2 linked regions of the Pseudophaeobacter arcticus DSM 23566 genome follow. Each later gene encodes a partner of the first gene's protein in a complex. Links are inferred from orthologs where the notes say so. Each region holds a gene or a part of one and is shown on either strand. Other genes may lie near its edges. The genes, in order: mfd and uvrA.

The links.
Region 2: the proteins of mfd (region 1) and uvrA are in contact, whole or in part, in a crystal structure (PDB 4DFC), measured with the Escherichia coli proteins. The link is inferred for Pseudophaeobacter arcticus DSM 23566 from one-to-one orthologs.

What each region holds. Positions count from the first base shown.
Region 1 is NZ_KI421507.1:1,525,894-1,532,852, forward strand. The notes cover bases 1,044-5,064. They hold mfd (transcription-repair coupling factor), read left to right. Parts: upstream 1,044-1,405; coding sequence 1,406-4,864; downstream 4,865-5,064. Other genes in these bases: ARCT_RS0111305 (hypothetical protein), read left to right, coding at 1,044-1,275; ARCT_RS0111315 (hypothetical protein), read right to left, coding at 4,908-5,064. Also shown: hemB (porphobilinogen synthase), read right to left, coding at 1-506; more of ARCT_RS0111305, read left to right, coding at 748-1,043; more of ARCT_RS0111315, read right to left, coding at 5,065-6,581; ARCT_RS0111320 (multidrug effflux MFS transporter), read right to left, coding at 6,683-6,959. UniProt on the Escherichia coli protein: Couples transcription and DNA repair by recognizing RNA polymerase (RNAP) stalled at DNA lesions. Mediates ATP-dependent release of RNAP and its truncated transcript from the DNA, and recruitment of nucleotide excision repair machinery to the damaged site.
Region 2 is NZ_KI421507.1:1,879,431-1,885,766, reverse strand. What follows is about bases 1,427-4,824. They hold uvrA (excinuclease ABC subunit UvrA), read left to right. Parts: upstream 1,427-1,765; coding sequence 1,766-4,624; downstream 4,625-4,824. Other genes in these bases: ARCT_RS0113050 (hypothetical protein), read right to left, coding at 4,678-4,824; ARCT_RS0113060 (MFS transporter), read left to right, coding at 1,427-1,582. Outside these bases: more of ARCT_RS0113060, read left to right, coding at 407-1,426; more of ARCT_RS0113050, read right to left, coding at 4,825-5,115; ARCT_RS0113045 (helix-turn-helix domain-containing protein), read left to right, coding at 5,260-6,033; ARCT_RS0113040 (choice-of-anchor L domain-containing protein), read right to left, coding at 6,043-6,336. UniProt on the Escherichia coli protein: The UvrABC repair system catalyzes the recognition and processing of DNA lesions. UvrA is an ATPase and a DNA-binding protein. A damage recognition complex composed of 2 UvrA and 2 UvrB subunits scans DNA for abnormalities.

The sequences.
Region 1 (6,959 bases):
ATGATATCGGCCCCGGCCTCGGCCTGGGCCAGGCTCATCTTGACCAGGGCCTCAACGGTTTCATCATTGAGGATCTCGCCCTCAACCACATAGCCGTCATGGCCGTTGATATTATAGGGGTCCAGCGCCACATCGGTCATCACCGCCATGTCCGGCGCCACGGATTTGATTGCGCGGATGGCGCGGTTACACAGATTGTCCGGGCTCCAGGCTTCGGCGCAGTCCTCGGTTTTGAGTGCCGCATCGGTGTAGGGAAACAGGCAGATCGCCGGAATGCCCAGCGCCTGTGCCTCCACTGCGGCCTCGGCTATCTTGTCAACCGAGCGGCGCAGCACCCCCGGCATCGAGCTCACCGGCTCCTCAATACCTTCGCCATCGCGCACAAACACCGGCCAGATCAGATCATCTGTGGTCAGGGTGTTTTCACGCACCAGGCCACGGATCGCGGGGCTCATTCGGGTACGGCGCAAGCGGCTGGCGGGAAAGGGAGCGACGGTCGGCTTCATCTGGAACTCATCTGTTTTGTTGCAGGTTGCCTTTGGGTCGCATGGAAGCCCGGCCCAAGGCAAGTGGCACAATCGCCGCGCTTTTCTCTACCTGCGGGCCTGGCCGCGCGTGGGGGGCTTGTTTAACCCAATGTGACAGAGGATATAGGGCCGGTTCGCACCCGCCGGATATTGCCTTTTGTTCGCAAAAGAGCCAGTTGCGTCGGCAGCGTGATCCTGCGTGATAAGAGGCATTGACGTTTTGAGTTTGTTTGAAACCCTGTCCGAGATGATTGATCTGCGGTCTTTTTCCAATCTTTGGTATTGGATTGCCCTGGCAGTTATGTGGTCGACTCTCAGCCATCGCATCCTGGGCGCGCCTTTTGACATGGTACATCGGGCCCGCAAATACGGTGGACAACAGGCACAGGACCTGGACGATTTGGTGCGCATCAACGTGAACCGGATGATGTTTGTGGTGCAATCCGCCGGTGTCTGGTTGCTTGGGCTGGCCTGTTTTGTCCTGTCCGTTTTGGCGACGCTGGGCTTTGGTCTGAGTGTCGAAATTGCTCAGGCGGTCTTTTTGCTGGTGTTTCCGATGTCGCTGGTTGTTTTGATCAACCTGATGACGGCGCAGAAGATCCTCAAAACTGCGGCGCAGGGCGAAGATCTCTACAAAGCCATGACCACATGTCGGCTTTTGATTCAGCTTTTGGGCATGGTCTGCATCTTTTTGACCTGCCTTTGGGGGATGTTTCAGAACTTGCATATTGGTCCTTTAGGCGGTTAGGCGCGGATCACTTGCCTGTGTGGCGTGATTGAAACTGGACGCCCTGTCTGACAGCGTCCAAAACTGTCCGCCAAAAGCACCGACCCCAGAGTGACCTCCGGGAGCAGAAGTTTGAGAGGAGAGGCGCGATATGGCGCAACGAGCGATTACCATGGGCGGCGCCCCCGAAGGGTTTGATGCCCGGCTGATCCTGGATGAGCTGGCCAAATCCGGCCAACCGGTTTTGCATATCGCCCGCGATGACAAGCGGATGGAGGCCATGCGGGCCGCGCTTGCGTTTTTTGCGCCACAGATGCCGGTGATCATCTTCCCCGGTTGGGACTGTCTGCCCTATGATCGGGTCTCGCCCAATGCGGATGTGGCGGCGACGCGCATGGCCTGTCTGGCGGCGCTGGTGCATCAGATGCCAAAACAGTTCATCCTGTTGACCACCCTGAATGCTGCCAGCCAGCGGGTGCCAGCGCGCGCCATCCTGCGCGATGCGGCCTTTTCGGCGCGGGTGGACCAGCGGGTGGATGAAAAATCCCTGCGGGAATTCCTGGTGCGCATGGGCTTTGTGCAAAGCCCCACAGTGATGGAGCCGGGGGACTATGCCATTCGCGGCGGCATCATTGACATATTCCCCCCAGGTGACAGTGGTCCGGTGCGGCTGGATTTCTTTGGCGATGTGCTGGACGGTATCCGCCGGTTTGACCCGGCCAGCCAACGCACCACCCAAACCCTGGATCTGATCGAACTGGCTCCGGTTTCCGAAGTGATCCTGGACGAGGCTGCCATCACCCGGTTCCGGCAGAATTACCGGATCGAGTTTGGCGCTGCCGGCACCGATGATCCGCTCTACGAGGCGGTAAGTGCCGGGCGCAAGCATCAGGGCATTGAGCATTGGTTGCCGTTCTTTCATGAAAAACTGGAAACGCTGTTTGACTATCTGCCACCAAAGGCCACGATCACGGTCGACGATCAGGTCACCCCGGCACGTCTGGCGCGCTGGGACAGCATCGAAGACCAGTACGAGACCCGCAAGATCGCCATGAGCCAGAAGGGGCGCATGGATACAGTCTACAAGCCAACCCCGCCGGGGCTGCTCTATCTGGATGATGCCGCCTGGGAGGAAGCCGTGGCGCCACTGCGGCGCATTCAGCTGCATCCCCTGGCGCAGGCGTCGGGGCCAGGCGTGGTGGATGCTGGCGGGCGTATCGGTCGCAACTTCTCGCCTGAGCGACAGCAGGAAAACGTCAGTCTTTTTGGTGCCTTGGCCGATCACATTAAGGCGCGCCTGCAGGAGGGGCCAGTGGTTGTTGCCTCCTATTCCGAGGGCGCGCGTGAACGGCTGACCGGGCTGATCGAGGACGAAGGTCTTGCCGAGATCATTCCGGTGATGGATGGCACAAGGATTGGAAAATCCGGGCTTCATCTGGCGGTTTGGGCGCTGGAGCACGGATTCCAGTCTGACAAGATGACGGTAATCTCAGAGCAGGATGTGCTGGGAGACCGGCTGATCCGGGCCCCCAAGAAACGCCGCAAGGCAGAGAATTTCCTGACCGAAACACAGTCGCTTAGTCCGGGCGATCTGGTGGTGCATGTGGACCACGGCATTGGCCGCTATCAGGGCATGGAGGTGGTCCGCGCCGCCGGTGCCGCCCATGAATGCCTGCTGCTGGAATATGCCGAGGAATCCAAGCTTTACCTGCCGGTCGAGAATATCGAACTGCTGTCCAAATACGGTCACGACGAGGCCTTTCTGGATCGCCTTGGCGGGGGGGCGTGGCAAGCGAAAAAGGCCAGGCTCAAGGAACGCATCCGCGAGATGGCGGATAAACTTATTCGGATTGCTGCCGAACGGGCCCTGCGCCGGGCCCCGACAATGGATCCGCCGCCGCATGCCTGGGAGGAATTCTCGGCCCGCTTCCCCTATCAGGAAACCGACGATCAACTGCGCGCGATTGAGGATGTGATGGCGGATTTGACCTCGGGCCAGCCGATGGACCGGTTGATCTGTGGCGATGTGGGCTTTGGCAAAACCGAAGTGGCAATGCGGGCCGCCTTTGTGGCGGCAATGTCCGGGGTGCAGGTGGCCGTGATCGCCCCAACAACCCTGTTGGCGCGGCAGCACGCGGCATCCTTTGTTGAGCGTTTTCGGGGATTTCCCTTGGAGGTCAGGCAGTTGTCGCGCTTTGTTACGGCAAAAGACGCCGCCAAGACGCGCGAAGGCATGGCCAAGGGCACGGTTGATATCGTCATCGGCACCCATGCCTTGCTGGCCAAAAACATCCGTTTTAACAACCTTGGCCTGTTGATCATCGACGAGGAACAGCATTTTGGCGTCGGACATAAAGAACGGCTGAAACAGCTGCGGTCTGACATTCATGTGCTGACCCTGACGGCGACGCCCATCCCGCGCACCCTGCAGCTCAGCCTCACCGGGGTGCGCGATCTGTCGATCATCGGCACGCCGCCAGTGGATCGCCTGGCGATCCGCACCTATGTCAGCGAATTTGACGCCGTTACATTGCGCGAGGCGCTGCTGCGTGAGCATTATCGTGGTGGCCAAAGCTTTTACGTGGTGCCCCGCATCTCGGACCTGCCCGAGATCGAGGCTTTCCTGAAAGAGCAATTGCCGGAACTCAGCTATATGGTGGCCCATGGGCAAATGGCCCCGGGTGAGCTGGATGACCGGATGAATGCCTTTTACGACGGCAAATATGACGTGCTGCTGGCGACAACAATTGTTGAAAGTGGTCTCGACATTCCAACCGCCAATACCATGGTGGTGCACCGAGCGGATATGTTCGGCCTGTCGCAGCTCTACCAGATCCGCGGACGTGTCGGCCGCTCCAAAATCCGCGCCTATGCCTATCTCACCACCAAACCGCGCCAGCGCCTGACGCCCGCCGCAGAAAAGCGCCTGCGGGTGCTGGGCTCGCTTGATACCCTGGGGGCGGGCTTTACCCTTGCCAGCCAGGATCTTGATATTCGCGGCGCTGGCAATCTGCTGGGAGAGGAACAATCCGGCCAGATGCGCGACGTGGGATACGAGCTGTACCAGTCGATGCTGGAGGAGGCGATTGCCAAGATCCGTTCCGGTGAGCTGGAGGGCCTGAGCGACGGGGACGAGCAATGGGCGCCACAGATTAACCTGGGCGTGCCGGTGCTGATCCCAGAGGCCTATGTGCCGGACCTTGATGTGCGCCTTGGGCTGTATCGCCGTCTTTCGTCGCTGACCACCAAGGTGGAGCTGGAAGGTTTTGCTGCCGAATTGATTGACCGATTTGGCACATTGCCAAAAGAAGTCAATACCTTGATGCTCGTTGTTCGCATCAAGGCAATGTGCAAACGCGCCGGGATTTCCAAACTGGACGCTGGTCCCAAAGGGGCGACCATTCAGTTCCACAATGACAAATTTGCCTCGCCGCAGGGGCTGGTTGATTTCATTCAGGGGCAGAACGGTCTGGCCAAGGTCAAGGACAACAAGATCGTGGTACGTCGCGACTGGAAGAAAGACAGCGACAAGATCAAAGGCGCCTTTGCCATCGCTCGCGATCTGGCCGAACGGCTGGTTGCCGAGCGGAAAAAGGCAAAGGCCAAGTAGTCCTTGATGACACCTCGTCACCTTAACCGGGTGTCATTTTCTTTTAGGCGCTGCAGCAGCTTGAGGGCTGCATAGCCACCTGGGCGCAGCCGCAGGAGGCAAAGACGCCATCCGAGCGCGCCTGGGCAAGGTCGAGCTTTTGTTTGATGTGATGGATCTCAACCGTCTCGCCACGCGCTTGCAGACAATCGTATAGGCCCTTGAGACTCCAGACATTATCTGGATGAACGGAGGCGCGCGACAGGGTGTCGTCAAGCCCGAGATCCGCGCGGTAGACCGCTTCGGCCTCCGCCACGTGGCCCTGTTCCAGCAAGAGCGCCCCCAGCGCGTGACGCGTCGGCTGCATCCAGCCCCAGGGCTCATCATAGGGCAGAGTGTCGTCCAGAGCGACCGAGCGGCGCAGGTGGTCATAGGCCGTGGCGTAGTTTTCTTTGCGGTATTCAATCTCGCCGCGCAGCATTTCGCGGGCAATTTCTAGCAGATCCACCACCCGATTATTGTGCATCAGGCGGCTTTCCGGCACCCGCGCCTTGGCCGCAAGAAAGTGCTGCTCTTCTGCTTCGGCCTCTGCCACCCGGCCGGTGGCCGCATAGCCGATGGCACGGGCGTAATGGGTTGTGGCCGTCAGGGTGCAATACAGCTCTGGGTCTTGCGGCAGCTCTAGGGCAATGCAGTCCTGCCAGCGGCCAAAGCGGATCAGGATATGGGGATGCATCGCCATATAGGATTCAAAATAATCCGCCATGGGCGGGCTTTCAATACGGAGCATCTCTTCGGGGGTGGTCTGCCACAAACCGGCATTGGCCCGCAGAGCGGGTTCCATTTGTCCAAGGAAAAGAGCACCATAGATGACAAAGTGATAGTCGTGCTGGCGGTAGCCTGTGTAGATATTATAGGCGCCTTCGCGGGCGTAATATTTCAGATCCGCCTTGATCGCTTCTTCGTTCCACAGCACCACGTCATGATAGTTGCCGCAAAGCACATCGATATGGGTGGGCATATGCACCAAATGGCCGGCATCTGGCACCAGACGGCGCAATACATCCGCAGCCTTGAGAGCCTTTTCCGGGCTGGGCGACATCTCCATCAGATGGACATAGATGTGTAAAAGCCCCGGATGTGACATTGCTCCGGGGGCGGTTTCCATGGCGGATTCAAGCACCTGTTGCGCCTCTAGCGTGGCGGCGCCCTTGGCCGGGGAACCGGATTTTAGATCCCACATTTTCCAGGGCGTGAGGTTGAGCAGGCTCTCGGCGTAAACAGTGCGCAGGTCGAGATGGCTGTCACAGCTGGCAAAGGCCGCGCGCATGGCATCGGCAAAGTCAAAATCCCAGGCATGCATGTCTTCTGCCAGTGCGCGCTGTGGATAGCGGGCCTGCAGGGCCGTGATCAGCAGGGTTTCGGCTTGGGTGCAGCCTGCTGTATGCTGCAGGGCCGCCTGGCTGGCATCATAGGCGATGGCCAGGGCTTCGGCGCGACCGGGCTGGTCATGCAGCGCCCAGGGCATGTTGTAATTGGGGCCAGCGGCATAGGCGAGCCCCCAATGGGCCATGGCGCAGTTGGGATCATGAGTAAGCGCCTGTCTGAAACAGGCGACGGCCTCTTGATGGTTGTAGCCATAGGTCCAGATCAATCCGCGATCAAACCACAGCTGCGCCTGTGGGGATGTGGTGGTGATTGGGCTAGAATAGCTGCCCAGATCATACGGATATTCCATGAAAAACCTCTCCAGATATCTGGCCCAAACATCTGGGGAGGTTAGGAGTTTCGCCGCCCTTCGACAAGACAGTGATGTGGGCCAGTGATGCCGTTCAGTGGCTAGAGCACATAGCGCGCCTCAACCCGTGCTATGTGCAGCATGATCAGGTAACCAAGGCCGGACATCACCAGAATTCCCAGCGTGACGGGGAAGAGCGTGCCGTTAAACAACAGCCCGATAGGCGCCGCGATGATGGCTCCACAGACCGTAGAAATCGCACCAATGACCGAAGCGGCCATGCCGGCGATATGGCCCATAGGTTCCATCGCCATTGCATTGAGATTGCCCATTGTGGTGCCGGCCATAAAGAAGACGCTGGTCTGCCAGGCCACAAAT
Region 2 (6,336 bases), 350 kb from region 1 along the record:
CCTGGTACATCTGGCCTGATTACTGACCTAATTACTGACCTGAGTACTGGCCAGATAGTCGTCCTGATGGTCCACTGCACTGTCTACCGCGCACGTCCCCCTGGGGCGTGCGTTTTTGTGTGGCATCAAGACAGCGTTAAAATCCACCTCAACCCTTTGGGAAAACATCGGGAATATGCGGGGGAGTGAGACAGTGAATGAGGCAGGTTTCCGCGCGCGCCTGCTGGCCTGGAACGAGTGTTGAACAAGACCCTGTCCAGGGCTCTTGCGGTTCTGGGCCTGTCCAGGCGATCCCATTTCGACAAAATGGCCCTGCTGCGACGCTGGCACTCTGAGGTGGGCCAGTCTAAAGGTGAGGTCCAGGGGCAGGGCACAGAGCTGCTCTCAACCAAAGGGGCAGGGAGCAATGGCCACAGACCCGATCACAACGCGTTGGCCGTTGATTTTTACCATCTGGGCTGCTGGCCTGGGGGTTGCGGCGCAATACGGTAAAATCAGCGTGATTTTTGACCGTATGGATCAGCTTTACCCGGATGCCGGGGCATCGCTCAGCTTTGCCGTGTCACTGGTCGGCAGTGTTGGCATCCTCTTTGGGCTGGTGGCGGGGCTGTTTGTCAGCTCCTTTGGCTATCGGCGTAGCCTGGTTGGCGCGCTTTGGGTTGGGGCCTGCATGTCTGCCCTGCAGGCGCTGCATTTGCCCTTTGGCCTGTTTCTTGTCAGTCGCCTGATCGAAGGGCTGTCGCATCTGGGCGTGGTGGTGGCCGGGCCAACGCTGATTGCGGCGCTCTGCTCCAACCGGGATCGTGGGCTGGCCATGACCCTGTGGAGCACATTTTTTGGCGTCGCTTTTACCCTGCTTGCCTGGTTTGGGCTGCCGCTTGTCGCGCGCTTTGGCCTGTTGTCGCTGTTTGCCGCCCATGCGCTGATCATGGTGGGGTTGGCGCTGTGGCTCGGCAGGGCGCTGCGGGATGTGCCAGTACCGCCGCGCACCGAATTTCCCGCCCTGCGCAGCCTGCCGGGGCTGCATGTGCCGGTCTATCGTTCCGCCTGGAAGGTGGCGCCAGCGGCGGGCTGGCTGTTTTATACCTGCTGTTTTGTCTCCATCCTGACGGTGATCCCGCCCTATATCGCGGCAGAGCAGCGCGGCTATGTTCTGGGCGCCATGCCGCTGGCCAGTATTGCCACCTCCCTCAGCTTGGGGGTCTTTTTGCTGCGTCATTTTGCAGCCGTGAAGGTGGCGCAACTGGGCTTTGTGCTGTCTGCCGGCGGGGTGCTTTGGCTGTGGCTGCAGCCCGGCGACCCGCTGGCCTGTATCGCCCTGGCTGCTGCCATGGGGCTGGTACAGGGGGGGTCTTTTGCTTCGGTGCCGCAGCTGAACCTGGAAGATGAGGATCGCGCCCAGGCGGGCGGTGTCCTGGCCCAGGCCGGCAATCTCGGCAATACCATTGGCACGCCCCTGATGGTGCTCTCGCTTGGTCTTGCCGGGTTTTCGGGGCTGATGGCGGTTCTGCTGCTGCTGTTTCTGGGTGGTTTTCTCGTCCATCAGGTTCTGGCCCTGAAGCGCCGTCATCTGTCCTATTGAGCGGTCGCGCCACGATATAGACCAAGCCACCATATTTGGCGTTTCCTGGCCAAAATGCAGGAAAATGTTCCACTAACGTTCTCACTTTTCTATTGGAGTCTGGCGCCACATTGCCTATCTGTAGGTCGAAGACTGGCAGCGGATTGATCCCGTGGTGGCCAGAGTATTTGGCACGAGGGCAGTATGGCTGAGTTGAAATCCATCGAGGTGCGCGGCGCACGCGAACATAATCTCAAAAACATTGATGTGGATATCCCTCGCGATGAGCTGGTGGTGATCACCGGCCTGTCTGGATCGGGGAAATCCTCGCTTGCCTTTGATACCATCTACGCCGAGGGCCAGCGCCGCTACGTCGAAAGCCTGTCAGCCTATGCCCGGCAGTTCCTCGACATGATGGAAAAGCCGGATGTGGATCATATCTCCGGCCTCAGCCCGGCAATTTCGATCGAACAAAAGACCACCTCGAAAAACCCGCGCTCCACTGTCGGCACCGTGACCGAGATCTATGACTATCTGCGGCTGCTGTTTGCCCGGGCCGGCACGCCCTTTAGCCCCGCCACCGGTCTGCCCATCGAGGCGCAGCAGGTGCAGGATATGGTCGACCGGGTGATGGCGCTGGAGGAGGGCACCCGTGGCTTTTTGCTTGCGCCCATCGTGCGCGACCGCAAGGGCGAGTACAAAAAGGAAATGCTGGAGCTGCGCAAACAGGGCTTTCAGCGGGTCAAGGTCGACGGTGAATTTTACGAACTGGATGAGCCGCCGACCCTGGACAAGAAGTTCCGTCATGACATTGATGTTGTGGTGGATCGTCTGGTGGTGCGCGAGGGTCTGGAGACCCGGTTGGCAGATTCGCTGCGCACCGCGCTGGATCTGGCCGATGGCATTGCCATTCTGGAAACTGCACCGCGCGAAGGTGATCCTGAACGGCTGACCTTCAGCGAGAATTTTGCCTGCCCCGTCAGCGGCTTTACCATCCCCGAGATCGAACCCCGGCTGTTTTCGTTCAATGCGCCCTTTGGCGCCTGCACCGTCTGCGACGGGCTGGGGGTCGAGCTGTTCTTTGATGAACGTCTGGTGGTTCCGGACCAAAGCCTGAAAATCTATGATGGTGCCCTGGCGCCCTGGCGGAAAGGCAAATCGCCCTATTTCCTGCAGACAATTGAGGCCATCGCCAAACACTATGGGTTCAACAAGAACACCCAGTGGAAAGACCTGGACCCCAAGGTGCAGCAGGTGTTCCTGCGCGGCTCTGGTGAGGAAGAAATCCCCTTCCGCTATGACGAAGGTGGCCGGGTTTATGAGGTCACCCGCGTCTTTGAAGGCGTCATTCCCAATATGGAACGGCGCTACCGCGAAACCGACAGCAACTGGATCCGTGAAGAGTTTGAACGCTACCAGAACAATCGCCCCTGTGGCGCCTGCGGCGGCTATCGTCTGCGCGAAGAGGCCCTGGCGGTCAAGATTGCCGGGGTACATGCGGGGCAGGTGGTGCAGAAATCCATCCGCGAGGCGCTGGCCTGGATCGAGGATGTGCCCAACCATCTGACCAAGCAGAAACAAGAAATCGCCCGCGCCATTGTCAAAGAGATCCGCGAGCGGCTTGGCTTTTTGAACAACGTAGGTCTGGAATACCTGAGCCTGTCGCGGGCCAGTGGCACCCTGTCGGGGGGCGAAAGCCAGCGGATCCGTTTGGCCAGCCAGATTGGCTCGGGCCTGACAGGGGTGCTATATGTGCTGGATGAGCCCTCGATCGGTTTGCACCAGCGCGACAATGACCGGCTGATCACCACCCTGAAAAACCTGCGCGATCAGGGCAATACGGTGATCGTGGTGGAACATGACGAGGATATGATCCGTCAGGCCGACTATGTTTTTGACATCGGCCCCGGTGCCGGTGTGCATGGCGGCGAAGTGGTCAGCCACGGCACTGCGGCGCAGGTCACCGCCGATGCGGCGTCAATTACCGGCCAGTATCTGGCTGGCGTGCGCGAGATCCCGGTTCCGGCGAAACGGCGTAAGGGCAACAAGAAAAAGCTGAAGGTGGTCAAGGCCACTGGCAACAACCTGAAAAATGTCACGGCGGAATTCCCACTGGGCACATTCTTGTGTGTGACCGGGGTTTCGGGCGGGGGTAAATCCACCCTGACCATTGAAACCCTGTTCAAAACCGCCTCGATGCGGCTCAATGGTGCCCGCCAGACCCCAGCGCCCTGCGAAAGCATCAAGGGGCTTGAGCATCTGGACAAGGTGATCGACATCGACCAGCGCGCCATTGGCCGCACGCCACGATCAAACCCCGCCACCTATACTGGCGCTTTTACCCCGATCCGCGACTGGTTTGCCGGCCTGCCCGAGGCCAAGACGCGCGGCTATAAACCGGGGCGGTTCAGCTTTAACGTCAAGGGGGGCCGCTGCGAGGCCTGCCAGGGGGACGGGGTCATCAAGATCGAGATGCATTTCCTGCCGGACGTCTATGTGGAATGCGAAACCTGCAAAGGCGCGCGCTATAACCGCGAGACACTGGAGGTGCGTTTCAAGGGGAAGAGCATCGCAGATGTGCTTGATATGACAGTCGAAGACGCCCAGGCGTTTTTTCAGGCCGTGCCCACTATCCGCGACAAGATGGACGCGCTGATGCGGGTTGGTCTGGGCTATATCAAGGTCGGCCAGCAGGCCACCACCCTGTCCGGTGGTGAGGCCCAGCGGGTGAAACTCTCCAAGGAGCTGAGCAAACGCTCGACCGGGCGGACGCTTTACATTTTGGATGAACCCACCACGGGGCTGCATTTTGAGGATGTGAAAAAGCTGCTCGAGGTGCTGCATGAATTGGTTGATCAGGGCAATTCCGTGGTGGTGATTGAACACAACCTTGATGTGATCAAAACAGCCGACTGGATCATTGATATCGGCCCCGAAGGCGGCGATGGCGGTGGTGAGATCGTCGCCACCGGCACGCCGGAAACCATTGCCAAAGAACCCCTCAGCCATACAGGGCGCTATTTGAAAGAGATGCTGGCAAATAAGAAAGTCGCGGCAGAATAAGCGGTTGGCCGGTGTTGTTCCGGCCAATCCTATTCCAAAAGGGGGCTCACCGGTCAGGCGGTTACGGGCTGTTTGACCGGGCGATACAGCAGGATTGGCACGGCAAACATCGCCAGAAACACAGTGTTCAGAACCACGTTGAACCAGGCTCCGACCATATAGGAGCCAAAGCTGTCGGGCAGGTACCAGGCCAGGATACCAGTCAGGATGATGCGGCCGCCGATCTTTGGGGCCTTGCTATAGACTTCTGTTGTGATGCCCCAGATCAGGCTGCCGGTGCCGACCAGCAGCCCGCCTGAAATCGCAGCCAGCACATGGGTGCTATCGCTGTCCAGTGCTTGTTGGCCGTCCAGCGGAAAATGCACCAGGTCCAGAAACAGCTCCAGGGCAACCCGAAGCGGCGATACCAGGGCGAGAACCATTCCCAGCCCAAAAAGAACCGTGCCGAGGGCTGCAAGTTTGAGCGCCTTGGTGGCGGTGTCATGTGTCATCAGTGGTCTCCTGTTGCGTGATGTCCTGAGCATCCCGCGCGGAGGACAGGAAAACAATTACCTCAGAGGTAGGTGAAATCCCTGTACACAGCGAATAGGCTGGCCAAGACCGCAGGTGAAGAACCGCAGATGAGGATGGGCAAGATGAGTGGCTTTGGAGCGCTGTTGAAAGAATGGCGGGGCATTCGCCGCATGAGCCAGCTTGACCTGGCGCTTTCGGCACAGGTCTCTGCCCGGCATGTCTCTTTTCTGGAGACCGGACGCGCCCGCGCCAGTCGTGATATGGCACTGCGGCTGGGGGAAGAGCTGCAAATGCCACTGGCGGCGCGCAACCAGCTATTGCTTGCAGCCGGATTTGCCCCAGCCTTTGGTGGCGGTGAACTGAAAGACGAGGATCGCGCGCCCTTGGCGCAGGCGGTTGAATGGATGCTGGAGCGTCACGCGCCTTTTCCGGCAATTGCGATTGATCATCACTGGATTCTAAAAGCGATGAATCCCCCTGCCGCAGCCCTGTTGACCTCTGTTGGAGTGCAGCTCGACGACAGCCTGATTGATGCCCTGTGCGCAAACGAGGCTCTGCGCGGTGCCTTGGTCAATCTGGAAGAGGTCGAAGCGCTGACTTTGATGCGATTGCGCAATGAGCTGTCCCATCTTGGCAAGGCGCCGGTTTTGCAGCAGGCGATGCAGCAGTTGCAGCGCCGGGTGGCTGCACATTCGCGTCCCGTTCTGGAGCAAATGCCAGCGGTGATCCCAACTCATTATCGGTTTAACGGACTGGATCTGAAACTGTTTTCAACCCTGACGCAGTTCACCTCGACCGGGGATCTGGCGATGTCAGAGCTGAGGTTGGAGATGATGTTCCCGGTTGATCATGAGACCAAACAAGCCCTGTTGGCCCTGTTCCGCCCCACTGCTTGACATCTGTACCTAGGACGACAGGCAGTGGTTTAGCAATTGGGTCTCATACTGGCGCAGGGCAAGGCGCGCGGCAAAGCCATACCCAGCCCCTGTCTGCGGGCAAAGCTCTGGAAACAGGGCAAAAAGTTCAGCCTGGGTTTCGGCGTCAAAACCAGCAGTTGTCTGCGGGCCGGGGTGGTAGCTTTCGCTCAATACCCCATGCGAGGTGAGGATCTCGTGCTGGTCAAACAGCAGGTGATAGTAATCGACCGTCTCAAGGCTGAGATCGGGGCGGATGCTCGCGTCGTTGACCAGATCCTTGGC